2 linked regions of the Streptacidiphilus rugosus AM-16 genome follow. Each later gene encodes a partner of the first gene's protein in a complex. Links are inferred from orthologs where the notes say so. Each region holds a gene or a part of one and is shown on either strand. Other genes may lie near its edges.

Evidence for each region. Proteins that work in one complex are often made in the same cells at the same time.
Region 2: the proteins of dnaB (region 1) and dnaG are in contact, whole or in part, in a crystal structure (PDB 2R6A), measured with the Geobacillus stearothermophilus proteins. The link is inferred for Streptacidiphilus rugosus AM-16 from one-to-one orthologs. Residues at the interface, in WP_033016901.1 of Geobacillus stearothermophilus: Ser13, Glu15, Ala16, Gln18, Glu91, Leu92, Asp94, Ala95, Val96, Pro97, Thr98, Ala99, Ala100, Asn101, Tyr104, Tyr105, Ile108; in WP_049624496.1 of Geobacillus stearothermophilus: Lys456, Leu457, Leu458, Pro459, Ala460, Asn463, Ala464, Leu467, Leu535, Leu536, Ile537, Ala538, Gln544, Glu545, Asp548, Tyr549, His552.

The regions. Positions count from the first base shown.
Region 1 is NZ_JQMJ01000003.1:458,010-465,327, forward strand. Bases 2,525-5,376 are described here. They hold dnaB (replicative DNA helicase), read left to right. Parts: upstream 2,525-3,105; coding sequence 3,106-4,647; downstream 4,648-5,376. Other genes in these bases: BS83_RS05510 (MATE family efflux transporter), read right to left, coding at 2,525-2,796; BS83_RS05520 (cyclic-phosphate processing receiver domain-containing protein), read left to right, coding at 4,674-5,030; BS83_RS05525 (hypothetical protein), read left to right, coding at 5,035-5,376. In the rest of the region: BS83_RS05495 (single-stranded DNA-binding protein), read left to right, coding at 1-411; rpsR (30S ribosomal protein S18), read left to right, coding at 494-730; rplI (50S ribosomal protein L9), read left to right, coding at 750-1,196; more of BS83_RS05510, read right to left, coding at 1,438-2,524; more of BS83_RS05525, read left to right, coding at 5,377-5,649; BS83_RS05530 (GNAT family N-acetyltransferase), read right to left, coding at 5,783-7,021; BS83_RS05535 (BTAD domain-containing putative transcriptional regulator), read left to right, coding at 7,207-7,318. UniProt on the Escherichia coli protein: The main replicative DNA helicase, it participates in initiation and elongation during chromosome replication. Travels ahead of the DNA replisome, separating dsDNA into templates for DNA synthesis.
Region 2 is NZ_JQMJ01000004.1:2,475,934-2,479,934, forward strand. What follows is about bases 1,070-4,001. They hold dnaG (DNA primase), read right to left. Parts: upstream 3,524-4,001; coding sequence 1,616-3,523; downstream 1,070-1,615. Other genes in these bases: BS83_RS20340 (RNA polymerase sigma factor), read right to left, coding at 1,070-1,403; BS83_RS20350 (NAD(P)/FAD-dependent oxidoreductase), read right to left, coding at 3,583-4,001. Also shown: BS83_RS20335 (FGGY family carbohydrate kinase), read left to right, coding at 1-15; more of BS83_RS20340, read right to left, coding at 195-1,069. UniProt on the Escherichia coli protein: RNA polymerase that catalyzes the synthesis of short RNA molecules used as primers for DNA polymerase during DNA replication.

The DNA of each region.
Region 1 (7,318 bases):
TGGCGGCAGCCCGCGGAGAACGTCGCCGAGTCGCTGCAGCGCGGCATGCGCGTCATCGTGCAGGGCCGCCTGCGTCAGCGCTCGTACGAGACCAAGGAAGGCGAGAAGCGGACCGTCTTCGAGGTCGAGGTCGACGAGGTCGGTCCGAGCCTGCGCTCGGCCACCGCGAAGGTCACCCGGGCCCAGCGCTCGGGCGGTCCCGGCGGTGGCGGCTTCGGCGGCGGGCAGCAGGGCGGCGGGTACAACGGCGGCGGTCAGCAGGGCGGCGGCGGCTGGGGCGGCAACGCCCCGCAGTCCGGTCCGGCCGACGACCCCTGGGCGTCCAGCGCCCCGGCGGGCGGCGGTCAGCAGGGCGGCGGCGGCTGGGGTGCCCCGGCCGGCGGCGGTTTCTCGGACGAGCCCCCCTTCTAGAGCGCGCTCGCTCAGCGGTCGGCGCCAGGTGTTCGACACCCGGCGCTCACACAAGACTTGATCACGAACACTGGAGTACACGATGGCGAAGCCGCCCGTGCGCAAGCCTAAGAAGAAGGTTTGCGTCTTCTGCAAGGACAAGATCACCTACGTCGACTACAAGGACACGAACCTGCTTCGCAAGTTCATCTCCGACCGTGGGAAGATCCGCGCCCGCCGGGTCACCGGCAACTGCACCCAGCACCAGCGCGACGTGGCCACGGCTGTGAAGAACAGCCGCGAGGTCGCTCTGCTGCCCTACACCTCGACCGCTCGCTGAATAGGAGGGTGACCGAACAATGAAGATCATCCTCACGAACGAGGTCTCCGGCCTCGGGAACGCCGGCGACATCGTCGAGGTCAAGGACGGGTACGCCCGTAACTACCTGGTCCCGCGTGGCTTCGCCATCCGCTGGACCAAAGGCGGTCAGAAGGACGTGGACGCGATCCGTCGCGCCCGCAAGATCCACGAGATCCAGACCCTGGAGCAGGCCAACGAGGTCAAGGCCAAGCTCGAGGCGCTCACCGTGAAGCTGGCCGTCCGCGCCGGCGACGCGGGTCGTCTCTTCGGCTCGGTGACCCCGGGCGACGTCGTCGAGGCCATCAAGGCCGTCGACGGCCCGCTGGTCGACAAGCGCCGCGTCGAGATCGGCTCGCCGATCAAGACCACCGGTGCCCACCAGGTCACGGTCAAGCTGCACCCCGAGGTTGCCGCTGCCATCAGCGTCAACGTCGTCGCTGCCTGAGGTCCGTAGGACCTTCCAGGGCGCGAGACTCTGCTGACATGCGCCTCCGGCGCGTGGGCGCGACCAGCGTCCGGCAGTAGGGTCCGTTGCACCTTTCGAGGGGCGCGAGGAACTGCGCGACAAGCCACCCCGGTGGTGAGTCGCGCAGCGAGCAGGGCCATCCGCACGCGGATGCCTGCTCGCGCAGTTCCTCGCGCCCCTTTGTGCGCGCTCAGGCGCTCGATGCTCAGGCGCTCGACGCTCAGGCGCGGACCGCGCCGGTGACGAGCCAGGCGCCGGTGCGGGCGCGCAGCGCCATCGAGACCATGCGCACCAGCATGGCGAAGCCGATCGCCAGCCAGAGCGCCACCAGCCCGTGCGGGCCGAAGGCCAGCGCCACCGGCGCGTACAGCGCGAGCGTCGCCAGCATCGCCCAGGCCAGGTACGGGCCGTCGCCCGCGCCCATCAGCACCCCGTCCAGGACGAACACCACCCCGCAGAACGGCTGCATCACCCCGGCCACCACCAGTACCGGCAGCAGTTGCGACCGCACCGAGGGATCCGCGGTGAACAGGGGCAGATAGAGCGGCTGCGCCACCATCAGCAGCGCGCCCAGCACCACGCCGGTGCCCACCCCCCACTCCACCATCCGCCGCGTCGCCGCCCGCGCGCCGGCCACGTCGCCCGCGCCGAGGCAGCGACCGATGATCGCCTGGCCCGCGATGGCGATCGCGTCCAGGGCGAAGGCCAGAAAGCTCCACAGCGACATGGCGATCTGGTGCGCGGCGATCTCCACGTTCCCCAGCCGCGCCGCGACGGCGGTCGCGATCAGCAGCACCGCGCGCAGGCTCAGCGTCCGCACCAGCAGCGGGCTGCCCGCGGTCGCGCAGGCGCGGATCCCCGGCAGGTCCGGCCGCAGGCTGGCGCCGGTGGCCCGGGCCCCGCGCAGCACCACGGCCAGGTACGCGGCGGCCATGCCCCACTGCGCGATCACCGTGCCGAGCGCGGAGCCCGCGATGCCGAGGCCGGCGCCGTAGACGAGGGTGAGGTTGAGCAGCAGGTTGGCGCTGAAGCCGGCGATCGCCACCACGAGCGGGGTGCGGGTGTCCTGGAGGCCGCGCAGGACGCCGGTGGCCGCCAGCACGATCAGCATGGCCGGGATGCCGGCGCTGCTGATGCGCAGGTAGTCCACCGCGTAGGGCGCGGCGCTGGAGGAGGCGCCGAAGAGGCCGACCAGGGGCGGGGCGAGCGGCAGCGCGGCGGCCACGACCACCACGGATATCAGCAGCGCGAGCCAGATCCCGTCGATGCCCTGCTGCACCGCGGCCCGACGGTCGCCGGAGCCGATCCGGCGCGCGACGGCGGCGGTGGTGGCGTAGGCGAGGAAGACGAAGACGTTGACCAGCGTCGCGAGCAGCGCGGCGGCGACCCCGAGACCGGCGAGCTGGGCGGTGCCCAGGTGGCCGACGATGGCGGAGTCGGCCATCAGGAAGAGCGGCTCGGCGATGAGTGCGCCGAAAGCCGGGACGGCGAGGGCGAGGATCTCGCGGTCGTGCTGGCGCAATCGCATGGTCCTACCGTAGTCATCCACAGGTAATGGGCGCAATGGGGCTTGGGTCATTACGTGACACTGCGCCGTGCAGCCGTGCGTGCACCGTTTGTCATGGTCCCCCGCGCCGTGCCGAAGTTTTTCCCCCGAGCTTGGCGCGGTCGCCATCATCGCAGGTCAGCGTGGTGATCGGTAGACGACTGTGTGGTTGTCCACACCTTGTCCCCCGACTCGTGCACAGGCTGGAGCCAGTTGTCCACAGGCCTGGGGCGCTCATCCACACCCCCTGTGGATAACTGCGCTCTTCGGTGTTGGTCAATGTCCGAGCCGTGCCGTTCAATGGAGCGCTAGGCATGGGACAGGCAGCGGAAGGCGGCACCGATGAGCGGGGCACCGTACGACGACGGCGGCTTCGAGGACGTCCCTCCGCCGCCGGACGACGAATGGCCCGCCCCCGGCTCTGCCTCGGGCCCCGGGGACCGTCTCCCCTTCTCCCGCAAGCGCGACGGCGGCGACCGTTCCGACCGAGGTGACCGTGGTGACCGCGACGGCGGACGCGGTGACGGCTCCGGCGGCGGCCGGTCCGCCGACGAGGCCGCGTACGAGCGCGTCCCCCCGCAGGACCTCGCCGCCGAGCAGTCCGTGCTGGGCGGCATGCTGCTCTCCAAGGACGCGATCGCGGACGTGGTCGAGGTCCTCAAGCCGGGCGACTACTACCGCCCGGCCCACGAGCTGATCTACAGCGCCATCCTCGACCTCTACGCCCGCGGCGAGCCGGCCGACCCGATCACCGTCGCCAGCGAACTGGTCAAGCGCGGCGAGATCACCCGCGTCGGCGGCCCCTCCTACCTGCACACCCTGGTCAACTCCGTCCCCACGGCGGCCAATGCCGAGTACTACGCGGAGATCGTCCACGAGCGCGCGGTCCTGCGCCGCCTGGTCGAGGCCGGCACGCGCATCGCCGGCATGGGCTACGCGGCGGAGGGCGACGTCGACGAGATCGTCAACCGCGCCCAGGCGGAGATCTACGCCGTCACCGAGCAGCGGACCAACGAGGACTACGCCCCGCTCTCCGACATCATGGAGGGCGCGCTCGACGAGATCGAGTCGATCGGCTCCCGCAGCGGCCAGATGTCCGGCGTCCCGACGGGCTTCGCCGACCTCGACTCCCTGACGAACGGTCTCCACCCGGGCCAGATGATCGTCGTGGCGGCACGGCCCGCCATGGGTAAGTCGACGCTGGCTCTGGACTTCGCGCGATCCTGCTCGATCAAGCACAAGATTCCGAGCGTCTTCTTCTCCCTGGAAATGGGGCGCAACGAGATCGCGATGCGTCTGCTCTCGGCGGAGGCGCGGGTCGCACTGCACCACATGCGCACCGGCGCGATGACCGACGAGGACTGGACCCGCCTCGCGCGGCGCATGCAGGACCTCAACGACTCCCCGCTCTACATCGACGACTCCCCGAACCTGTCGATGATGGAGATCCGGGCCAAGTGCCGCCGCCTCAAGCAGCGGAACGACCTGCGCCTGGTCGTCATCGACTACCTCCAGCTGATGCAGAACGGCGGCTCCCGCCGGGCCGAGAGCCGGCAGCAGGAGGTCTCCGAGATGTCGCGAAACCTGAAGCTGCTGGCCAAGGAGCTGGAGCTGCCGGTCATCGCGCTCTCCCAGCTGAACCGTGGTCCCGAGCAGCGGACGGACAAGCGTCCGATGGTCTCCGACCTGCGTGAGAGTGGATCGATCGAGCAGGACGCGGACATGGTCATCCTGCTGCACCGCGAGGACGCCTACGAGAAGGAGTCCCCACGCGCGGGCGAGGCCGACCTGATCGTGGCCAAGCACCGTAACGGCCCGACGGCGACGATCACCGTGGCGTTCCAGGGTCACTACTCACGCTTCGTGGACATGGCGCAGAGCTGACGCGTCCCGGCGGGGACAATGCTCGGGTGAACGAGGACCCAGCCGCCGCGCCCCAGCCCGTCATCCTCGGCATCGACGACCTCCGGCCGCTCCCCCGGGCGACGCGGCTCGCCCGGACCAGTCGTGAGGGTGTGCGGCTGCTGGAGGAGCATCGCGACCGGTTCGTCGACGAGCTGTGGCTCGACCACGACCTCGGTGGGGACGACAGCATCATGCCGGTGGTGGCGCTGCTGGAGGAGGCCGCCTTCCACGGGCGGCCCTTCAGGATCGGGACGGTCTTCGTGCACAGCGCCAACCCCATCGGTGCCGAGACCGTCGTCCGCTCGCTCACCCGCTGGAACTACCAGGTGCGGCGGGCGACGGCATCGTCGTCGTTACCCTGACGCGGTGACAACAACGGACGTGCTCTGGATCGCGGTCGCCGACACCCGGCGGCCCACCCTGCGGCCGCTGCCCGTCGAGGTCGCGGAGTTGCTCCGGAGCGTCGACGCCCCGCCCCGGTTGGTCGCTCACCTTCGGGCCGTCCATGACGTCGCGGCGCAGCTCGTCGCGTGGGTGGGGCAGAACTCTCCGGCGCTGGTCTTCGACGCGCATGCCGTGCTCTTCGGGGCCGCGACGCACGACATCGGAAAGGCGCGCTGGACCGAGGAGTTGTCCGGTCCCGGGTCGGCGCACGAGGAAGCCGGGCGGGAGCTCCTGACGGCCCACGGGGTGGGCGCGGACCTGGCCCGCTTCGCCGGGAGTCACGCGTCCTGGGACGCGCCCGGCGTCGGCTTCGAGGATCTGCTGGTGAGCCTCGCCGACAAGATCTGGAAGAACAAGCGCGTCGCCGACCTGGAGGACCTCGTCGTCGCCGCGCTCGCGCGGGCCGGCGGGCGGACGGTCTGGGAGGAGTTCATGAGTCTGGACGAGGCGCTGACCCGCATCGGCGACGCCGCCGAGGAGCGGTTGGCCTACCAGATGTCCCACCCGGTCGCGCGGCCGTCGCGGGAAGCCGGGTGAAGCCGGTTGATGCCGGTCAGGACCGGCACGGAGCCGCCCGCCTGGTAGCGGCACGGGGACGGGAACGTGCGGCTCGCGGCGCCGGTTCGGCGACTGAACCGGAGGCTGTGAACCGCACGTTCCACCGGCCGCCTCAGAACCAGTGCAGGCAGTGCGGGGTGCGGTCGGAGCGGAAGAGCTGGTCGGCGAGGGCGGCCGCGCCAGGGTGGTGGGCGTGGATGTGGCCGGCGCGGACGAGGGTGCTCGGGGTGGTGCCGCCGAGGTAGACGGAGCCGAGGTCGCTGACGTCGAGGGACAGGTCCGGCTCCCGGTCCGTGGGGACGCAGTCGGCCTTGCCGTCGCGGACGGTCAGCAGGTAGCGGGTGTGCTCGCCGAGGAACGGGTCGTCGACGTCGAGGACGAGCTCGCCGTCGGCGAACCAGCCGCGGGCGGTGAGCGCGCGCGGGACGTCGAGCAGGCGCACCCAGAGCCAGTCGGTGTTGCTGCTCGCCTCGGTGGCGTTGAAGTCCGCGAGCTGCCAGCGCAGCGGGTGCTCGGACGGCAGGTGCTTGAACACGACCCTGGTGGCCAGGTCGTGGCCGAGCGCGAACCGGGCCAGGGCTGTCGCGGCGGTGTCGTTGGTGGCGATGGTCTCGTCGACGGTCAGGACGCCGCCGTCGAGCGAGTAGCTCGCGTATCCGTCGGGGACGCCGTCGACGTCGCGGTGGACGGCGACGTAGCGCGGCGTCGGGGCGACCGGAACCTGGCCCGCGCCCCTGGCCCACCAGTGGTGCGGTCGGGAGAGCGCGCCCGGCTGGGCGCGGCGGTAGCGGTCGTAGACCTCTTCCAGGATCTCACCGCACGCGGCACGCCGGAGCACCTCGACCGAACCGGTGTCCGTGCCCGCGGCCGAGGACTCCGCGTCGGTCGTTCGGTGCGCCCGGGGGAGGGCGAAGGCGGACCGGTGGCGCTCGACGGTCAGCCGGCCGGTGTAGGTGGCAGGTCCGTAGCCGAACCTGCGGTAGATCAGGGCCTCGGAGGCCAGCAGGACGGACAGGAACTCCCCGCGGGCCCGCAGCTCGGTGAGCTGATGCCGCATCATCGCGGTGAGCAGGCCCTGGCGCCGGTGGGTGGGAAGGACGCCCACCGCGGTCACCCCGGCCGTGGGGACGAGGACCTCGCCGGGGAGGGTGAGTTCGAAGGAGTACGCGGCGGCGGTACCGACGGCCCGGCCGTCCGGGGTCACGGCCAGCAGTCCGCGGTCCATTTCGAGCGCCGACCACCACACCCCGCCGCCGTTCTCGTCCGGGGTTCCGCCGAACTGCCCGAAGGCGACATGGAGGGTGTCGACGAAGAGGTCGAGGTCCTGGTCGGTGGTGGGACGGATCTGCATTGCTGCCGCTGCCTCCTCGGAATACCGACGTCACGTGTCCTGACGCCGGGCACAGTGCAGCGTGACTCCGCGCGGGAGGCAAGCGATTTATCGGGAGGGCGACATGTCGGGCCGGCCGGGGCACCGCCCGGGCGGGACGGGGACGAGGCGGGTGCCCGGCCGAGAGCCCGTGGCAAAATCGGCGGGTGCAGATCGCGATGCTGGGGCCGTTGGAGGTTCGCACCGACGAGGACGGCGGCGGCCCGGTCGAGGTGCCGGGGGTGCGGCTGCGCGGACTGCTGGTGGCCCTGGCGCTCC
Region 2 (4,001 bases), on another replicon or contig:
GAACTCACCGCCTGACGCCAGCGCTGACGGCACATTGCAACCCCCAGGGGCGCGAGGAACTGCGCGACAAGCCACTGATGAGCAGGTGGTCCTCAACGTGCAGGGCCATCCGCGCAGGGTGGCTTGTCGCGCCCACGCGCCGGAGGCGCACATCGGCAGAGCCCCGCGCCCCCAGCGTGCCGCCACTGGGCCAATCAGTCCAGGTAGCCGCGGAGTTGGTCGGCGAAGGCGTGGTCGCGGAGTTTGTTCAGCGTCTTCGACTCGATCTGGCGGATGCGTTCCCGGGTGACGCCGAAGAGTCGGCCGATCTCCTCCAGCGTGCGCGGGCGGCCGTCCGCCAGGCCGTAGCGGAGCTGGACGACCTTGCGTTCGCGTTCGCCCAGCGTGTTGAGGACCGCCTCGAGATGCTCGCGCAATAGCAGGAAGGCCGCCGACTCCACCGGGGAGGCCGCGTCGCCGTCCTCGATGAGATCCCCCAGCGCGACGTCGTCCTCCTCCCCCACCGGCGCGTGCAGCGAGACCGGTTCCTGGGCCAGTCGCAGGACCTCCAGCACACGCTCCGGCGGCAGATCGAGAACCGCCGCCACATCGGCCGTGCTCGGCTCCGCGCCGCGTTCCTGGAGGAGCCGCCGCTGGACCCTGACCACCCGGTTGATCAGCTCGACCACGTGCACCGGCACCCTGATGGTGCGGGCCTGGTCCGCCAGCGCGCGGCTCATCGCCTGGCGGATCCACCACGTCGCGTACGTCGAGAACTTGTAGCCCCGCGCGTAGTCGAACTTCTCCACCGCGCGGATCAGCCCGAGATTGCCCTCCTGGACCAGGTCCAGCATGGTGAGGCCGCGGCCGACGTAGCGCTTGGCCACCGAGACGACCAGCCGCAGGTTGGCCTCGATCAGGCGGCGCTTGGCCATCCTGCCGCGCAGGATCAGCTGGTCGAGCTCGTCGGCGAGCTGGTCGTCGACGGTGTCGTGACGGAGCGCCAGGTACTCCTCGGCGAACAGGCCGGCCTCGACCCGGCGGGCGAGTTCGACCTCGTCCGCCGCCGTCAGCAGCGGAATGCGGCCGATCTCGCGCAGGTACTGGCGGAACAGGTCCGCCGAGGGTCCGCCGCTGTCGTCCAGCGAGGGCAGCGGCTCCTCCTCGACGGCTCGCAGGTCCTCACTGGTGGGGCCCTCGGGGGTGGGACCCTCGGCCGGAGGCGTCGGCGCCGGGTCCGCGTCGGCGGCGGGTGGGGAGGGGTCGCCCGCGGGGACCGGCTCCAGGGTGGGCGGTCGTGGAACGGGAACGGTCGAGGGGTAGAGGGCCGTGGCAACGTCCACGTCCATCCCTTCCGGCGCCGGAGGACGCCCCGGAGGAGGGGCCGACGCCTGCTGGGGAGCGGCGATCGGGACACGCGGCATCGGGACGCGGGGCGGTTCGTCGCCCTCCGTCCGGGAAGCCTGGGGCGCGGCGCCGCCGGGGTCGACGGGCCGCGACTGAGAGGAATCGGGCACCGAGAACCAGTGTGCGGCAGGGGCGGGGCCGCAGCAGAGACCCGTGCGGAGAGTTTCTGTGAAGGAGCGGTCACCCAGGGTGAAGAACGGCGGCCGTCAACCCTGCCGCGGACGCCCCGTCAGAGCGCTTCCGCGCCACGGGACCGCAGCGTCTGGCCGTACTGCTGCAGCATCCACAGCTCGCCCTGGACGGCCGCCAGCTGCTCGGGATCCGCGTTCGCACCCAGCCGCTGCAGCTGCCCGCGGCAGGCGGCCACCCGCCGCTCCACCGCCTGGAGCCGCAGCTTGACCAGGAACTCCCCGGCGTAGAGCGCGTCGGGGGCCCGCCGGGTGCGCACCGGCTCGACCGCGAGCTCGGTGATCAGGCCGCGCACGGCGTCGTCGGGCGCGACCTCGCGCAGCACGTCGACCCAGACGTCCGCGGCCAGCGCCCCCGCGGTGACGCCGCCGCCCGCCGTGATGGCGGCGCGCACGGCGGCGTAGGGCGGGGTGGGGAACTCCTCGGGCGCGAACGCGTCCAGCACCGGCGCGACCAGGGCGGGGAACTGCAGGGCCAGCTTGAGCAGTTCGCGTTCGACGAACTGGCCGGGGTTGCGCGGGTCGAGCCGGAACGCGGGCCGCTGCGGCGTGGCCGGCTGCGGCGCCTGCTCCTGCCGTCGCTGCTGCCCGGGGCCGCCCGACGCCTCGCGACGCGCCTCCCAGCGGGCGAGCTGGCCGACGCGACGCACCACGAACGGCTCGTCGAGGATGCCGAGCAGCCCGGCCAGCCGGACCGCGTACTCGTGCTGGATCGAGCGGTCCCTGATCCGGGCCACGATCGGCGCGGACTGCTCCAGCGCGGCGGCGCGCCCCTCGGCCGTGTCGAGGTTGTGGCTGCCGACGGCCGCCTTGATGGCGAACTCGAAGAGCGGGACCGGGTGTTCGATCAGGTTGCGGACCGCTTCGTCGCCCTCGGCGATGCGCAGCTCGCACGGGTCCATGCCGCCGGGGCTGACCGCGATGGAGGTCCGCGCGGCGAACTTCTGGTCGTCCTCGAAGGCCCGCAGCGCGGCCTTCTGGCCGGCCGCGTCGCCGTCGAAGGTGAAGACCACCTCGCCCTTCCAGGCCGAGGTGTCCATCAGCAGCCGGCGCAGGATCTTGATGTGGTCCTCGCCGAAGGCGGTGCCGCAGGTGGCCACCGCCGAGGTGACCCCGGCCAGATGACAGGCCATCACATCCGTGTAGCCCTCGACCACCACGGCCCGGCCGGACTTGGCGATCTCCTTCTTGGCAAGCTCGATCCCGTACAGCACGTGGGACTTCTTGTAGAGCGGGGTCTCCGGGGTGTTGAGGTACTTGGGCCCGTTGTCGTCCTCGCGCAGTCGACGCGCGCCGAAGCCGACGACCTCGCCGGTCAGATCCCTGATCGGCCAGATCAGCCGGGCGCGGAAGCGGTCCATCGGGCCGCGCCTGCCCTCCGAGCAGATGCCGGACAGCAGCAGTTCACGGTCGGTGTAGCCCTTGCCGCGCAGCAGCCGGGTGAGGTTCTCGAAGCCCGCGGGCGCGTAGCCGACGCCGAAGTGGGCGGCGGCCTCGCGCTCGAAGCCGCGCTCCTTGAGGAAGCGCCGGCCGATCTCGGCCTCGGGGCTGTTCAGCTGTTCCTGGAACCAGGCGGCGGCCAGCTTGTTGATCTCCAGCAGGCGCGTGCGCTCGCCCTGCTGGCGGCCGGGGACGTAGGAGCCGCCCTCGTACCGCAGCGTGATGCCGACCGAGGGGGCGAGCCGCTCCACCGTCTCCACGAAGGAGAGGTGTTCGATCTTCATCACGAAGCCGATGGTGTCGCCGCTCTCCTGGCAGCCGAAGCAGTTGTAGACGCCCTTGCTGGGGTTCACGTAGAAGGAGGCGGACTTCTCGTCGTGGAACGGGCACAGCCCCTTGAGCTGACCGCCGCCGCCGTTGGCGAGCTGGACGTACTCGCCGACGACAGCGTCGATCCGCAGCGCGGTCTTCACCGCCTGCACGTCCTCGTCCTTGATGCGTCCCGCCACGACCAGCAGTCTACGGTGGCACCAGGACAATCAGCGGACGCGTGAACCTGCCGCGGGGACTACTCCTCCAGCAGCCGCTCCAGCGGGACCGAGGGGTCGGCCAGCCGCTCGGGGTCGACCGGTCGGCGGGAGCGGACCAGGGCCTGGATCGGCGCCGTGACGTCCCACACGTTCACGTTCATGCCCGCAAGCACCCGGCCGTCGCTCGCCTGCCAGAAGGCCAGGAACTCGCGCTTGCCCGCGTCACCCCTGACCACCACCCGCTCGTAGCCGCCGGGCGCGGCGAAGCCCGAGTACTCCATGCCCAGGTCGTACTGGTCGGAGTAGAAGTAGGGCACGCGGTCGTAGACGACCTCCTGGCCCAGCATCGAGCGCGCCGCCGCCGGTCCGCCGTTCAGCGCGTTCGCCCAGTGCTCCACCCGCAGGCGGCGCTCGAAGAGCGGATGCCAGGCGCCTGCGACGTCGCCGGCCGCGAAGA